Linked DNA regions of Mucilaginibacter gracilis. The protein of the gene in region 1 interacts with the protein of each later gene in a pairwise test. Links are inferred from orthologs where the notes say so. Each region holds a gene or a part of one and is shown on either strand. Other genes may lie near its edges.

Region 1 (7,263 bases):
GGTTATGACTAACACCAGCCTCGAAATAACAGAAAACGAATATCTAATTAAGTTTAGCCGGAGCAAGTTTGATGTTTCTTTTATCCGCCATTTGTTAAAAATTGTGGAGATATCCCATTCATCTAACGATTATTTTATTCCGGATAATAATTTTTCGGACGGGCCTACACTAGTTAGTCCCGATTATTACAGCCATTTAGACGACAAATAAAAAAAGCTGACGTATTTTAATTATACATCAGCTTTTTTTGTGTGATAACAGATTATATCTTTTAATACTGCTGGCGGTATCCGCCGCGTACAACCTGTTGTTTATCCATTTGAGCCATTTGGCCCTTCATCATCTTAATTTGTTCGGTAAGCATTTTATTGGTATCTGCCTTGGTAGCTTCCTGTAATAAAATGGTAGCTTCACGCTTATTTCTCTTAGCCATGGCTATCCCGGCAAGGCTTAATTTTGCCAATGCAACGTTATGCGACATTTTCATCCCTAAAGAAAGCGCTTTCTTAAAAAATTTCTCCGATTTTAAAGGTGCCTTGCGCGATTCAATCAACCCCATCAATAAATTATAATAGCCGTGCTGGCCCTTATAAAGTTGTTTTTCGTAATCAGTTATCTTCAGTAACCACTGTTCAGATTTTACGGTATCCTCTTTACGTAAATAATATTGGGCTATCAACATATTTTCGTTTAAAAAGAAAGTTAACAAAATTAATCCTCCTATAAAGAAAACAAGTATCCCCCATCCCCATAAACCAAAAACGCACATTGCTATTGAGGCAGCAAGTACCACACAGGCAATAATTAAACGAACAATATTTAACATAGTTTGTAATTTTATAACGTTGCAAATATCTGTTTATTTGTACTGTTAACCAACACCTGTTTTACATTTATGTCAATCGATTTAGAAGCATCATGGCTCCATATTTTAAAGGGCGAATTTGAGAAGGATTACATGGTCAATCTCAAAAATATTTTACAAACCGAAAAGGCATCAAATCAAATTATTTATCCGCGGAGTAAAGATATTTTCAACGCTTTCCGCGAAACGCCTTTTACCAATTTAAAGGTAGTTATACTTGGGCAAGACCCTTATCATGGAGTAAACCAGGCTCATGGCCTATCATTTTCGGTGCAAAAGGGTGTTGCAGTGCCACCATCGCTCCAAAATATATACAAAGAGTTACAAACAGATATAGCAGGTTTTAAGATACCTGCACACGGCGATCTTACCGAATGGGCACAGCAAGGCGTGTTGCTGTTAAATGCCACTTTAACGGTACGGGCAAATACCGCAGGCTCGCACCAAAAATTAGGCTGGGAAATATTTACCGACAAGGTGATTAGCGAAATTTCGAACAATAAAAAAGGTATCGTATTTATTTTGTGGGGTAAGTTTGCACAGGCCAAAGCCCAGCTTATAGATGGTGAAAAACATCACATCCTAAAATCGCCCCACCCCTCTCCTTTTTCTGCCTATAGTGGTTTTTTTGGCAGTGGCCCGTTTTCAAAAACCAATCAAATTTTAATAGAAGAAGGAAAGCAACCTATAAACTGGCAAATACATTAAACCGGTTTATTTGACGATTCGTGCAGCATATCGCTCATATCAATAATATTATCATCAATCTCCGATACGCACTTGTTCATCAGTTTAACGCATTCATCCTTGTCTATCAGCCTGTCTTTTTCAAGGTTTAACAAACCTTTTAAGGTAGCAATAGGCCCCCGTATCTGGTGCGAAAGATGTAGCGAATAATCGGCCAGCTTTTTGTTTTTTACCTGGAGATCCTTGGTTCTTTCGTCAATAATTTCTTCCAGATGATGGTTTATTTGGTTGAGGTTTTCTTTTTGCTCGGTTATTTTTTCGTTGAGGGCAGTAAGGTGTTTGTTTGTTTTTGCCTTGCTGTTAACGTTGCTAATTAATAAAAATATTACTACAAGCAATAAACTGGCTACCAATATAGTGGCCCAAAAAAGTATTTGTTGCTTTTTTTGCTGTGCGGCCAGCATTTCGTTGTTATGCTGGCTTTCTATTTGTTTGTATTGAACGGTGAGCAAACTAAGCGAGTTTGATACGTTATTTTTATACCTTATGCTATCAAGCTTATAAACATCCTGTAAGCTAAATAAGGCGGCCTTGTAATCACGGCGGGTAAATTCAAGCTCGTATTTGGTTAATTTATAATCGTACTCTAACTTGCTGCTTTTTACTAATAAAGCATAGGTTAAGCCTTCGGCCAAATACTTTTCGGCTTGGGCAAACTCCCCTTTTTTTTCAAATAACGATGTTAGTGTTAAATTAATACTGGCAACTGCTGCGTTCAGGTCTTTTTCTTTGGCTCTTTTATTAGCATCAAGCAGCAAAGTTTCTGCCTTATCAAATTGGTTTAAATTATAGTATATCACTCCAATATTTTGCGAACACAAAATGGAGTTTGTAGCATTACCAACTTTTATAAATAACTCGTTACTTTTGGTGTAGTAATCGAGCGCTTTGGTAAAGTTTTTTTTTCGATAGTAAATATTACCAAAATTCAAATTTATAGTGGCAATAAGGTCTTGGTCTTTTACCCGGCTTGCAATATTGAGTGCCTCGTTAAAATACTCTATTGATTTTTCGTAATCGCTTTCGTGATACAGGTTGCCAATGTTGTTATTTACTTTAGCTTCTCCATCCTGATTGTTTGTAGACTGGAAAATAGCCAGGGCTTTAAAAAAGTAATTAAGTGCCGTATCTGGCTGGCTAACATAATCATACCCTATACCAATAACCCGATAAGCTTCGGCAACGCCATTATCAAAATTTATTTTCTGCGCTAAAACAACATTCTTTCTGGCTTGTAATATAGTTTCGTTAGGGTCGGTTAACCTATTATTATAGGCCTGCTTATTAAGCTTTATAATATTGATAGAATCAGGCGTGCTTTTATCATTTACAGTAAATGCGCTCAGATGTGTGGCGACAGTTAACGCAATAACTAACAGACAAAGACATTTGGATTTCATTAAATAAAAGTAATATTTTGGACGGTTGAAACAAATTAAATAATCAGTTTTATACGGGTTGGCTAATGCTAAAGTTACGCCAGTCGGCTAAAAATCATCTCAAAAAAAAAATTTGCAAAACTATGAAAAAAGTTTTGGTAAGTAATATTAAATTAATAGTTTTGCTTCAATAAAAAAATCAATTAAACATTGTAACAACTTTATCAATAACATATTATGAAAAAAATAATTGTTTTATTCGCTGCGATCTCAACACTTACTGTAGCTTCATCTTGCAATAAGGAGAATACTGTTAAGCCAGCAGCTAATGCACAAAAAACTATAGTTTCTGATAAAACCGACGTTGGGCAGGGCGATTGATTTATACGGGTTTCCCCACTCAATGTTGCCCCTTAATTTGATTTATTTAATAACTACTCTATATACCTATCCACATGAAAAAAATAATGATTGCTGCATTTTTTATTGCAACCACAGGTTTAGTTTCGTCTTGTACTAAAGACAGCGTAAAGCCCACTCAAAAAACAGTTGTTGCCGATAAAACCGACGTAGGCCAGGGCGACTACACAGGCGATACTACCCCAACTCCTCCACCAACTCCGGGCGGTGCTCAATAATTTAAAAACAAAGTAATAACCTATTCTACACCATCTATTTACACAACCATCATGAAAAAAATAATCATCATAGCATTTGTAATTGCAGCCACAGGTTTGGTTTCGTCTTGCACTAAAGATAGCGTAAAGCCTACTCAAAAAACAGTTGTTGCTGATAAAACCGACGTAGGCCAGGGCGACTACACAGGCGATACTACCCCAACTCCTCCACCAACTCCGGGCGGTGCTCAATAATTAAAAACAAAGTAATAACCTATTCTACACCATCTATTTACACAACCATCATGAAAAAAATAATCATCATAGCATTTGTAATTGCAACCACAGGTTTAGTTTCTTCTTGTACTAAAGACAGCGTAAAGCCCACTCAAAAAACAGTTGTTGCTGATAAAACCGACGTAGGCCAGGGCGACTACACAGGCGATACTACTCCAACTCCTCCTCCTCCAGTTGTGGGCGGTGCTCAATAATGTACTAAATACAATAGTGTAAAACCAGGTTCTAAACAAAAAAATGTTACTTCTGATAAAACAGACGTAGGCCAGGGATATTAATAAAACATTATACGGCTGTATTTTAAATACAGCTAGTTTTAACACAAATACATAACCTTATTGTTATCATGAAAAAAATTATCATACTTGTTTTAGCTTTGTTATCTACAGGCATCGTGTTATCAAACAGCTTAAAAAAAGCTAATGTTGCTGCTAACGTTTCTAAGTTAGAAACTAAAAAGAATATTTTGCAAAAGAGCGATAATAAAGCACCATTATACGATGCCGTAGGCCGCGCAGATTAATTTAATGTATGAGAGCTGACGGTTAGTCTTTAGCCGGAAGTCTTAAGTTCTAAGTCAAAAAAAGAATAATCTAACTTTTGACTCAATACTTAGTACTATTAACTTAAAACTAATTTACTACTATCATTTTTTTAGTGAGTTGCCTGCCTGCAATTTTCATCACGTATATATACATGCCGGGCTTCAAATCGTTAAGTGTAACATCCAACTGGTGGTAGCCCGAATTATAAAACTCGTTAGCTAAAGTTTTTAATGGCAGGCCAAGCATATTGTATAGCTGTATATTAACATTGCCCGATTGCGACAAACTAAAACCAATGGTTGTTTTAGTACGGGCCGGGTTAGGGTAATTTTGATCTAAGCCTATTAATAATAATTTATTTTCAATAGCCTCGTTTATAGCGTCAAACCAAACGTAGCTTATAACTTTGTCGCCCTTATCATTAGGGTGTAATCCATCTGCCTGAAAAAGCGTAAAATCATAACCAAGTGCTGCGTTTATATCGGCCAAATAAACTTTGCCTTTGTATTTACTAACCAATTTTATATAACCGGCGTTTATACGCTTAATGTAACTGTTTGCCGTTTTATAAGCAGCTAAATTTCTGTCATTTACATATTGTATAGTTCCAATAATGGGCACCAGGTTGTTTGATAGGGCCATTTGAACCATGTCTTCCATATTACTTTGGGTAATGGCCAATGCCTTGGTAACTTGTGCAGCAGTTGCCGGCTTTGAGCCCGAAACCAGGTTAAGCGCATCGTTTACCCCCATTAATATACATACAAATCCGGTTTTACCGGTAATAGCCGATTGAAAACGAGCAAGGCCCTGCGTTGTTGTTTGCCCGGCTATACCGTAGTTGGTTACAACAATGGCTTTACCTACGTAACAATATTTAAAATTTGCCTGCAAATATGGTTGAAACGAGTAACCATTAACACCAGCAACAGTACTGGCTCCAAAAGTTGTTATAATGATACTATCTTTACTGTAAAATTTAGATGCCGCGCTACAGCTTGGCGTTTGGGCCAAACCCTTCAAACTCAAAAAGCAAAAAAATAAAACTAAAAATACAAGTAACTTCCTCAAACCCATCGTAACAAAACTTATTGCTTAACTCGTAGCAACTCAAACAAATATACAACCATAAAATCTCATTTTAACTATCTTATATAACTTCTTTTTAGTACAGGGGCGGGTTTTGGTTATATCAGATAAAAGTTAAATTCTATATTTGCCTTCAAAATACAAAACATGCAGGTTATAAAACAATATGTAGAGCAAAATAAAGAGCGTTTATTAAGCGAACTTTTTGATCTGTTACGGTTTCCGTCGGTAAGTGCTGATCCCAAATATGTGGAATCGGTTCTACAAACGGCAGATTTTGTTGCTCAAAAACTACGTGATGCCGGTGCCGATAATGTTGAAGTATGCACAACAGCAGGCTACCCTATAGTTTATGGCGAAAAAATAATTGACCCCAAACTCCCAACTGTTTTAACCTATGGGCACTACGATGTACAACCGCCCGACCCGTTAGAGCTTTGGAAAACACCGCCCTTTGAACCCACAGTTAGAGATGGTAAAATATATGCCCGCGGTGCTTGCGATGATAAAGGCCAGTTTTATATGCATGTAAAAGCATTTGAACTGATGATGCAAACCAATACTTTGCCTTGCAATATCAAATTTATGATAGAGGGCGAAGAAGAGGTTGGCTCGTCAAACCTCAGTATTTTTGTTAAAGCTAACACCAGCAGATTAAAAGCCGACGTAGTTTTAATTTCCGATACATCCATGATAAGCATGGAAAACCCGTCGTTAGAGACAGGTTTGCGTGGCCTTTCGTACCTGGAAGTGGAAGTTGTTGGCCCCAACCGCGATTTGCACTCTGGCGTTTATGGTGGTGCGGTTGCCAACCCGGCAACTATTTTGGCTAAAATGATAGCCTCAATGCATGATGAAGATAATCACATTGCCATACCCGGTTTTTACGATGACGTTATTGAATTAACCGAAGCCGAGCGCAGCGAACTGAATGCAGCTCCATATAATGAAGAGGAATACAAAACAGACCTGGACGTTAAAGAGCTTTGGGGCGAAAAAGGATATACCACTTTTGAGCGCACCGGCACCCGCCCAACTTTAGAGGTTAATGGTATTTGGGGCGGCTATATTGGTGAAGGCGCTAAAACGGTTTTACCATCAAAAGCCAATGCTAAAATTTCGATGAGGCTGGTTCCAAATCAATCTTCGGATAAAATAACCGAGTTGTTTACTAAACATTTTGAAAAGATAGCACCGCCTTATGTAAAGGTAAAGGTAACCCCGCATCATGGTGGCGAGCCTGTGGTTACTCCTACAGATAGTATAGCTTATAAGGCGGCCCAAAAAGCTATTGAAGAATCATTCGGCAAAAAGCCTATCCCAACCCGTGGTGGTGGTAGCATACCTATTGTAGCCTTGTTTGAAGAGGTATTGGGTATAAAAACCGTGCTAATGGGCTTTGGTTTGGATAGCGACGCATTGCATTCGCCAAACGAAAAATACGATATATTTAACTATTACAAGGGGATAGAAACCATACCATTGTTTCACAAACACTATGCCGAACTAAGTAAATAGTAATAGCGGCTATCTTAAAAAATGTTAAATTAAATCAATCTTCAAAAAAAGCTTTTAGCTTTATGCTTCGTAGCTTTCAGCTTAAAAAATGGATATATCTGTTGTAGTTCCTTTATATAATGAAGTGGAATCGTTGCCTGAGCTTACCTCGTGGATAAGCAAGGTAATGAGCGAACACAAATTTAGTTACGAGATCATTTTAGTT
Region 2 (7,395 bases), 1.8 Mb from region 1 along the record:
TGTTAATACCATGCGGCAAAACTAACAAAAAATGCCTTCTGTTGTAACAGAAGGCATGGGGTTATTGTTATTTGTTAACAACGGGTTTCTTTTTTAGCGGTTTTTTAAGCGTCGTTTTCTTTTTCACGGCAGGTTTGGCTACCGGGTGCTTACCTGGTTTTACTTTAACCAGTTCCACTTCAAAAACTAAAGTGCTGTAGGGTTTAATATCGGCACCCGCACCCTGCTCGCCATAAGCCAATGCCGAAGGAATTATGAACGTTGCTTTTTCGCCTTCGTGCAATAATAAAAAGCCTTCTTCCCAGCCTTTAATTACGCGTGCTTTGCCCAACACAAAATCTAAGGGCTCGTAAGGGCGGCCAGGTTGGTTTATGCCTGCGGCTTTGGCAATGCTTTCAATACTGGTGTCAAAAACTTTACCTTCAAGCGTGTGCCCTACGTAGTTTACATACACCGTATCGCCATTTAAGGGCTTGCGTTTTAATGTAGGCACATTTACCACATAGTTTAAGCCCGATGGGGTAGCCTTTGCAGCTATTTTTTTATCGGCTATATATTTTTGCAGGTTAACCATTTCGGCAGCTTTAAGCTTCAGGCCCTCGGCTTTGGCCTTTTCCATAGCGGCGTTGCGCTCGGCCATGGCTTCATCCACGCTTTGTATTTTCTCAATTTTCAATATAAAAACAAGGCTGCTGCCCTTGCCTAAAAATGGCGGACGTTGCTCTTCGTGCCCAACAAAAATCGAATCGGTAGGTACCTTAACCAATGCACTGTCTTTATCGGCCAATAGTGGGAAAATGTCCATCAGGTCGCCAATATTTTGCGATGGCTGTACCTGCAACTTAACCGCTGTGCCGTTTTTATATGTACTAAAAAGCACCGAATCTTTATCTGTTTTTTGTATTACATTAAATGTAATTACATCGCTCACTTTTATTTTGGTACCGGCGTTTGCAGTAAAAATATGGTAAGCCAGCCCTTTAGGAGTAGTTTTTAAAGTAAGCTCCTGAGCCTTTGCCTGGTTTAAAAATGCAATTGCCGTAAGCGAAAGCAAAAAATGTTTAATGTTCATGTTTTATAAATAAAAAGCCTCCCCCGCTAACCGGGAGAGGCATAATATAATAATAGTTTATTGTTACTTTGTTATTGGCTGACTAGTAGTTGGCATTTGCATTTGCGGAATTACCGGTTTTGGTGCATTGGGGTTTGGGTGGATAATATCAAGTACCTCAACTTCAAAAACCAATGGAGCAAAAGGAGGGATAGGGCCGCCACCTTGTTCGCCGTAACCTAAAGCCGAAGGTATAATAAGGGTAGCTTTAGATCCTTTGTTTAACAATAACAAACCTTCGTCCCAACCTGCAATAACCTGGTGTACACCAACCACAATATGTGCCGGTTTGTATCTTTCGGGCATCATTGGCTGGTAAACGCCTTTGTTTTCTTTCTTCATTGCCTCTTCTTTAATGTTGGTATCAAATACCTTACCGTTGGTAAAATGGCCAATGTATGATAAAACCGCGGTATCGCCCGGAGCAATGTTAGAGCCGCTACCTGGTTTGGTAATAACGTAGTTAATGCCCGATGCTGTTTTGGTTACGGTTAGCTTTTTATCTTCAATGTAGCTCTTAATTTTTCCTGGCTCGGCAGCTTTAACCTTATCGGTTACGCCTTTAAAGTAATCTTTAATTTTTGCCTGAAAAGCAGCATCACTAAGTGTACCTTTAGGTATAACCTTGGTAATACGTAAGTAGTAGTTAATGTATTTACTTTTAAACGGAGGTTTTTGCTGACCAGGGCTTTTTTTCAACATCGTATCAATATTGTTTTTAACAATAACGCTATCGCCTTCGTTCAACAACAATAAAACACTTTGCAAATCGCCTTTAAATTGCGTTTTTGGTACCATTGCAGCTACCGGGTGTCCGGTTTCGTAAGTGCTGGTTAAAACCGAATCACCGTCTGTTTTAATTACCCATTCGATGCTGATAAAATCGCCTTCTTTGATAGCCGAACCACTTGAATTGTGGTCAACAACGCTATATAGTGTACCACCGCCACTATCTTTAAATCCACCTTTACAGCCTGCTAAACCTAATGCAATAACTGCTAAAAACTTCCAGTTTTTCTTCATTTCTATTGTGTTAATAATTTTTTGTATTCGGGTAAAATTGATTTAAATTGTTTAACTACGTCTTCCAGCGAATCGGTTGAGCTTCCACCCGCCGCGTTGCGATGCCCGCCGCCGCTAAAATACTTTTTACAAACTTCGTTGGCCGGAAAATCATCTCTCGATCTGAGCGATAACTTAATCTTGTCGCTGCGTTCAACTATAAACGCCGCTAATTTAATGCCTGTTATTGATAATGCAAAATTTACAACACCTTCTGTATCGCCGGTAATAATTTGATAACGTTCAAGTTCTTCACGGGTAACACTGATGAGGGCTGTGTGGTATTCGGGCAGTACTTCAAGCTTGCTGCTGAGGCAAAAGCCCAGAAAGCGCAATCTCGATTCGGACGAATTATCATACACCAACTGATGGATCCGCGCATTATTTGCCCCGGCATCAATTAAATTTGCTGTAATGCGGTGTACCGCCGAGGTTGTTAGCGGAAACCTGAACGAGCCCGAATCCGTCATGATGCCCGTATATAAGCACGATGCTACGTCCTTATTAATAAGCTCGGGCTCCTGCATTACATCGGCAATAAACTCGTAAACCAATTGGGCCGATGCACAAGCGTTAATATTCCACCATCTCCAGTCGTCAAAATCTTCGGGTTCCAGGTGGTGGTCTATCATTATTTTATAAGCACTGGCTTGCCTAACCACTTCGCCCATTTCGTTAATACGGCCAAGTGCGTTAAAATCAAGGCAGCAAATAATTTCGGCCTTATTTATCAGTTCGTTTGCAATGGCGGTTTGCTCGGTGTATATAATAACCTCGCCGTTGCCGGGCATCCAGTCAAAAAACTGAGGATAATCAGTAGGGGTTATTACCTTAACATGGTGCCCTTTTTGAATCAAATAGTTATATAAACCTAACGACGAACCCATAGCATCGCCATCGGGTTTGTGGTGTGTGGTAATTACTATTTGTTTAGGTTTAGCTAATAAATCCTTCAGCGCAGGTGTTTCTAACATTAATACATCAAAAAAGAGATGCAAAGCTAAATAAATAAATGAAATACAAAACCATGTATTTTATTGTATTAACTTTATTATTCGTGACTAAAATGTACCTTTGCGACGTTTATAATTTATAAAAATGACAACAAACAAAACTTTCACCATGATTAAACCCGATGCTGTTGCTGCAGGCCACATCGGTGCTATTTTAGATAAAATTACTAAAAGCGGATTTAAAATTATTGCTTTAAAATATACTGCCTTAAGTGCCGAAAAAGCCGGACAATTTTACGAGGTTCATGCCGAACGTCCTTTTTATAAACACCTGGTAGCGTTTATGTCTTCGGGACCGATAGTAGCCGCTATTTTAGAAAAAGATAACGCTGTTGCCGATTTTAGAACACTTATAGGTGCTACCGACCCATCAAAAGCAGATGCAGGTACTATCCGCCAGCTTTTTGCAACCTCTATTGAAGCAAACGCCGTACACGGATCAGACTCTGACGAGAATGCACAATTAGAGGGTAGTTTCTTTTTCTCGGCTTTTGAGAAATTTTAATTACTTTTAAGTAAATACTTTGATTTTTTAGCTAAACACACTTATATTTGTGTTGATAGCATCTATAACGTGTTATAGCTAAAAAATCAATTATAATATGGCGCTATAAATTCGCTATCACTAATTCAACAGCAGGTTAAACAATGAAAAAGTTTCAAAAAATTATTTTTTACGCCATCTCCATCGTTTTGTTGGTGGTGTTTTCATTGTACACCTTCCACTTTCACCCCGAAGTACAATTGGTATTTTTAATACCAGGTATATTTTTAGTTATTTATTCGGCATTGATAAACGATTTGCCGAAGAAAAAACGTGCCGCCAGCAACCGCATCGGTCACTAATTTTATAGCAGTACTATAGTTTCTATCAACACACTTCCGGCTTTCTCGTTAACCTTTTCAATAATTTGAGATCGCATTTGCATAATCTCATTTTTCACTACCGAGGATTCGATACGCAAAAAAAGCCTTTTTTCGTAAATGTATATCTCTTTTGTGCGGCTCGCAACCATTTTGCCCATCAACTCGGGCCATGCCATTTTTATCGAAGTTTCGTCAAACTTGCGTTTTATTTTATAAACATTAAGCATTTGCTCAATGGCTTCTTTCATGGTTTTATCGTTAGCCTTACGCATACACTACTCCTTTATCAACTTTAAAAATATTAATTGCCACGTTAAGCTCGCTAAATATACGGGTTACCCTATCAACACTGGTATCGGTAATAAAAACCTGTCCAAAATTATTGTTCGATACCATTTGCATCAGTTTCCGTGTACGGTTTTCGTCGAGTTTATCAAAAATATCATCAAGTAACAGCAAGGGTTTAAAACCGTTTCTATTATTTAAAAAAGTGTACTGAGCAAGTTTCAGCGCTATCAAAAAAGATTTTTGCTGCCCCTGCGATCCAAATTTTTTCATGGCCATGCCATGTATTGCAAAATGCAAATCATCCTTATGTATACCATAAGTGGTGCGTTCAAGTGCCCTATCCCGCTCTACCGATTTTTTTAGCAACGCGGTAAAATCATCATGCAGCAATTGCGAATCGTAAACCAGCTCAACAAGTTCGGCATCATCGCTCAAAAAACTGTAGTGTTTATTAAATATAGAAGTGAAAACCTCCATAAACTCTTTCCGTTTACCAAAAATTTTATTGCCCGATGTGGTGAGTTGCTCATCGTATACTTCCAGCAATTGCGGGTCGTACCGCCCGGTATCGGCAATTAGCTTGAGCAAAGCATTGCGGTTGAGCAGCGTTTTGTTATAGGCAATCAGTTCGTCCAGGTAATTATGGTCGGTTTGCGATATTACGTTATCAATAAACTTGCGCCGCTCTTCGCTCCCTTCAATAATGATGCTGATATCATACGGCGATATCATCACCAACGGAAACAAGCCAATATGGTCGGCCAGGCGTTGATACTCCTTTTTGTTACGTTTAAATTGCTTTTTTTGGTTGCGTTTTAAACCGCAGGCAATAACTTCGGCCTTGTTGTTTTTTTCAAATATGCCGTTCACCATAAAAAAGTCGGCACCTTGTTTAATTTGCTGGCTATCAATAGGGTTAAAGTAACTTTTGCACAGGCCAAGGTAATGTATAGCATCAAGCAGGTTAGTTTTGCCAGCACCGTTGTTACCGGCAAATGCGTTTACACCGGGTTCAAAATTTAATTCGGTTTCGGTATAATTTTTAAAGTTAAGTAACGAGAGGTGCTTTAAATACATATTGATAATGTTTCCAAAGTTAAGATATAAGCCTGTTTTTGGCAGTAAAAAGATGCTTATTATTTAAACACGATTAGCTATTGCTAAAAAATTAAAAAAACGTATTTTTGCAAACTTAATTTTAGAGTAGAAATGTCAAACACCCAGGTAAATACCCGTATTGTGCAAGCAGATAATGATTTTGGCCAAACAGGCAAATTTGTAAGAGAAAACCAAAAAAGCTTATTATTTATAGTAGGAGCCATTGTGGCCCTTATACTTTTATATATCGCTTACCAAAAATTTTACCTGGCCCCCCGCGAATCTGAAGCGGCCGATCAAATGCACGTTGCACAAGATTTATGGACCAAAAAAGAATGGGACAAAGCAATTAAAGGTGATGCCGGTTACCCTGGATTTGAAAAAATTATTAACGATTATAGTAGCACCAAGGCTGCCAACCTTGCTTATTTTTACTTAGGTACAGCCTATTTAAACAAAGGCGAATACAGCAAGGCCATTGATAACCTAAACAGCTTTAGGGGCGACGATAGCTTTGTTGCAGCCGAAGCCTTAGGCAGCACAGGCGACGCTTATGTTGAATTGAAAGATTTTGATAAAGCCGAAACCTATTTTAAGAAAGCTGTTGATAAAGCTAAAAATGATTTTTTATCGCCTTTATATCTTAAAAAATTAGCTTTGGTTTACGAAGCAAAAAAAGATTACAAATCGGCTGTTGATACTTTCGAAAAAATTAAAACCGATTACCCAACAAGTGCCGAATCGCAAAATGCCGACGAATATATTGCCCGCGAGCAAGCAAAGCAATAAATTAGAGATTGGCTATTTGTTGTTGAGTTAATAAGTTATTGGGTTCTCTAATATCCTTAACAATTAAAAATTCAACAACAAAGCCAACAACTCAATAACAAATAATTTAATAACTAAACAATGGCAACGCGTTTAAAAAACCTTTCCGATTTTTCGGACACAGCAATACCTTCTGCGGCTCCATACCGTTTTGGTATTGTTGTATCCGAGTGGAACTCGGGTATTACCAACGCATTGTATGGCGGTGCTTACCAAAGCCTTATCAACCACGGTACCCTGCCCGATAATATTTTTACCTACCAGGTACCCGGCAGCTTTGAGCTTACCGCCGGTGCCGATTTGCTGCTTAAAAACCTTAAACTTGATGCCGTAATATGCCTGGGCTGTGTGATACAAGGCGAAACCAAACATTTTGATTTTATTTGCCAGGCCGTTGCTAACGGTGTAAGCAATGTGGCCATAAAGTACAGCAAACCGGTTATATTTGGTGTTTTAACAACCGATAACCAACAACAGGCCGAAGACCGTGCAGGCGGCATACATGGCAATAAAGGCGACGAAGCCGCCGTTACTGCGATAAAGATGGCCAGCCTTGCCGAAATATTGAACAATTAAAGCTATATTTAGCTACTAATTTATAGTACGGTATGAGAAAATTAATTTGCATTATTGCATTACTTGTTGCCTTAGGGAGTATTACCTCATCTTGCTCGCAATACCTATGCCCGGCCTATGGGCAGCAGCACAGAAAATAACAGTGCTTTGTCAATTTTTGGGGTTCATTTCTTTAAGCATGGTTTTTGCTCCACCTTTGCAGGTAATAAAACCCGTTGCACAAAAGAATTATTGAACTATGAACTGGACATTAATAGAATCGGCAGATCAGTTAGAGAACATCAAACAAAAAGCTGGTAAAAGCATTATATTTAAACATTCCACACGCTGCTCTATCAGCATGATGGCAAAAAAAAGATTTGAATTAGAGTGGGATATGCTGCCTAAGGATGTTTCTCTTTATTTTTTAGATCTCATTAAACATCGCGAACTATCAAACCAAATAGCGGCAGATTTTCACGTACACCATCAATCGCCCCAAATGTTACTCATCCAAAACGGTGAATGCATTTTAGATCAATCTCATGGCGAAATATCTGTAGAAGAAGCGGT

What was found.
Region 2: the proteins of ung (region 1) and BDD43_RS28190 interact in binary tests that used the Escherichia coli proteins (3 or more experiments, as listed by UniProt). The link is inferred for Mucilaginibacter gracilis from one-to-one orthologs.

Annotation. Positions count from the first base shown.
Region 1 is NZ_RBKU01000001.1:4,561,687-4,568,949, forward strand. Bases 25-2,735 are described here. They hold ung (uracil-DNA glycosylase), read left to right. Parts: upstream 25-896; coding sequence 897-1,574; downstream 1,575-2,735. Other genes in these bases: BDD43_RS20320 (hypothetical protein), read left to right, coding at 25-211; BDD43_RS20325 (DUF2892 domain-containing protein), read right to left, coding at 273-827; BDD43_RS20335 (tetratricopeptide repeat protein), read right to left, coding at 1,571-2,735. Outside these bases: more of BDD43_RS20320, read left to right, coding at 5-24; more of BDD43_RS20335, read right to left, coding at 2,736-3,013; BDD43_RS30165 (hypothetical protein), read left to right, coding at 3,230-3,373; BDD43_RS20340 (hypothetical protein), read left to right, coding at 3,448-3,630; BDD43_RS20345 (hypothetical protein), read left to right, coding at 3,682-3,864; BDD43_RS20350 (hypothetical protein), read left to right, coding at 3,915-4,100; BDD43_RS30170 (hypothetical protein), read left to right, coding at 4,253-4,429; BDD43_RS20355 (GDSL-type esterase/lipase family protein), read right to left, coding at 4,539-5,480; BDD43_RS20360 (dipeptidase), read left to right, coding at 5,688-7,058; BDD43_RS20365 (glycosyltransferase family 2 protein), read left to right, coding at 7,147-7,263. UniProt on the Escherichia coli protein: Excises uracil residues from the DNA which can arise as a result of misincorporation of dUMP residues by DNA polymerase or due to deamination of cytosine.
Region 2 is NZ_RBKU01000001.1:6,315,017-6,322,411, forward strand. Bases 2,139-4,981 are described here. They hold BDD43_RS28190 (nucleoside-diphosphate kinase), read left to right. Parts: upstream 2,139-3,271; coding sequence 3,272-3,691; downstream 3,692-4,981. Other genes in these bases: BDD43_RS28185 (DHH family phosphoesterase), read right to left, coding at 2,139-3,147; BDD43_RS28195 (hypothetical protein), read left to right, coding at 3,835-4,032; BDD43_RS28200 (DUF721 domain-containing protein), read right to left, coding at 4,035-4,325; recF (DNA replication/repair protein RecF), read right to left, coding at 4,318-4,981. Also shown: BDD43_RS28170 (TatD family hydrolase), read right to left, coding at 1-12; BDD43_RS28175 (FKBP-type peptidyl-prolyl cis-trans isomerase), read right to left, coding at 68-1,072; BDD43_RS28180 (FKBP-type peptidyl-prolyl cis-trans isomerase), read right to left, coding at 1,136-2,134; more of BDD43_RS28185, read right to left, coding at 2,137-2,138; more of recF, read right to left, coding at 4,982-5,418; BDD43_RS28210 (tetratricopeptide repeat protein), read left to right, coding at 5,551-6,228; ribH (6,7-dimethyl-8-ribityllumazine synthase), read left to right, coding at 6,349-6,843; bacillithiol system redox-active protein YtxJ, read left to right, coding at 7,082-7,395. UniProt on the Escherichia coli protein: Major role in the synthesis of nucleoside triphosphates other than ATP. The ATP gamma phosphate is transferred to the NDP beta phosphate via a ping-pong mechanism, using a phosphorylated active-site intermediate.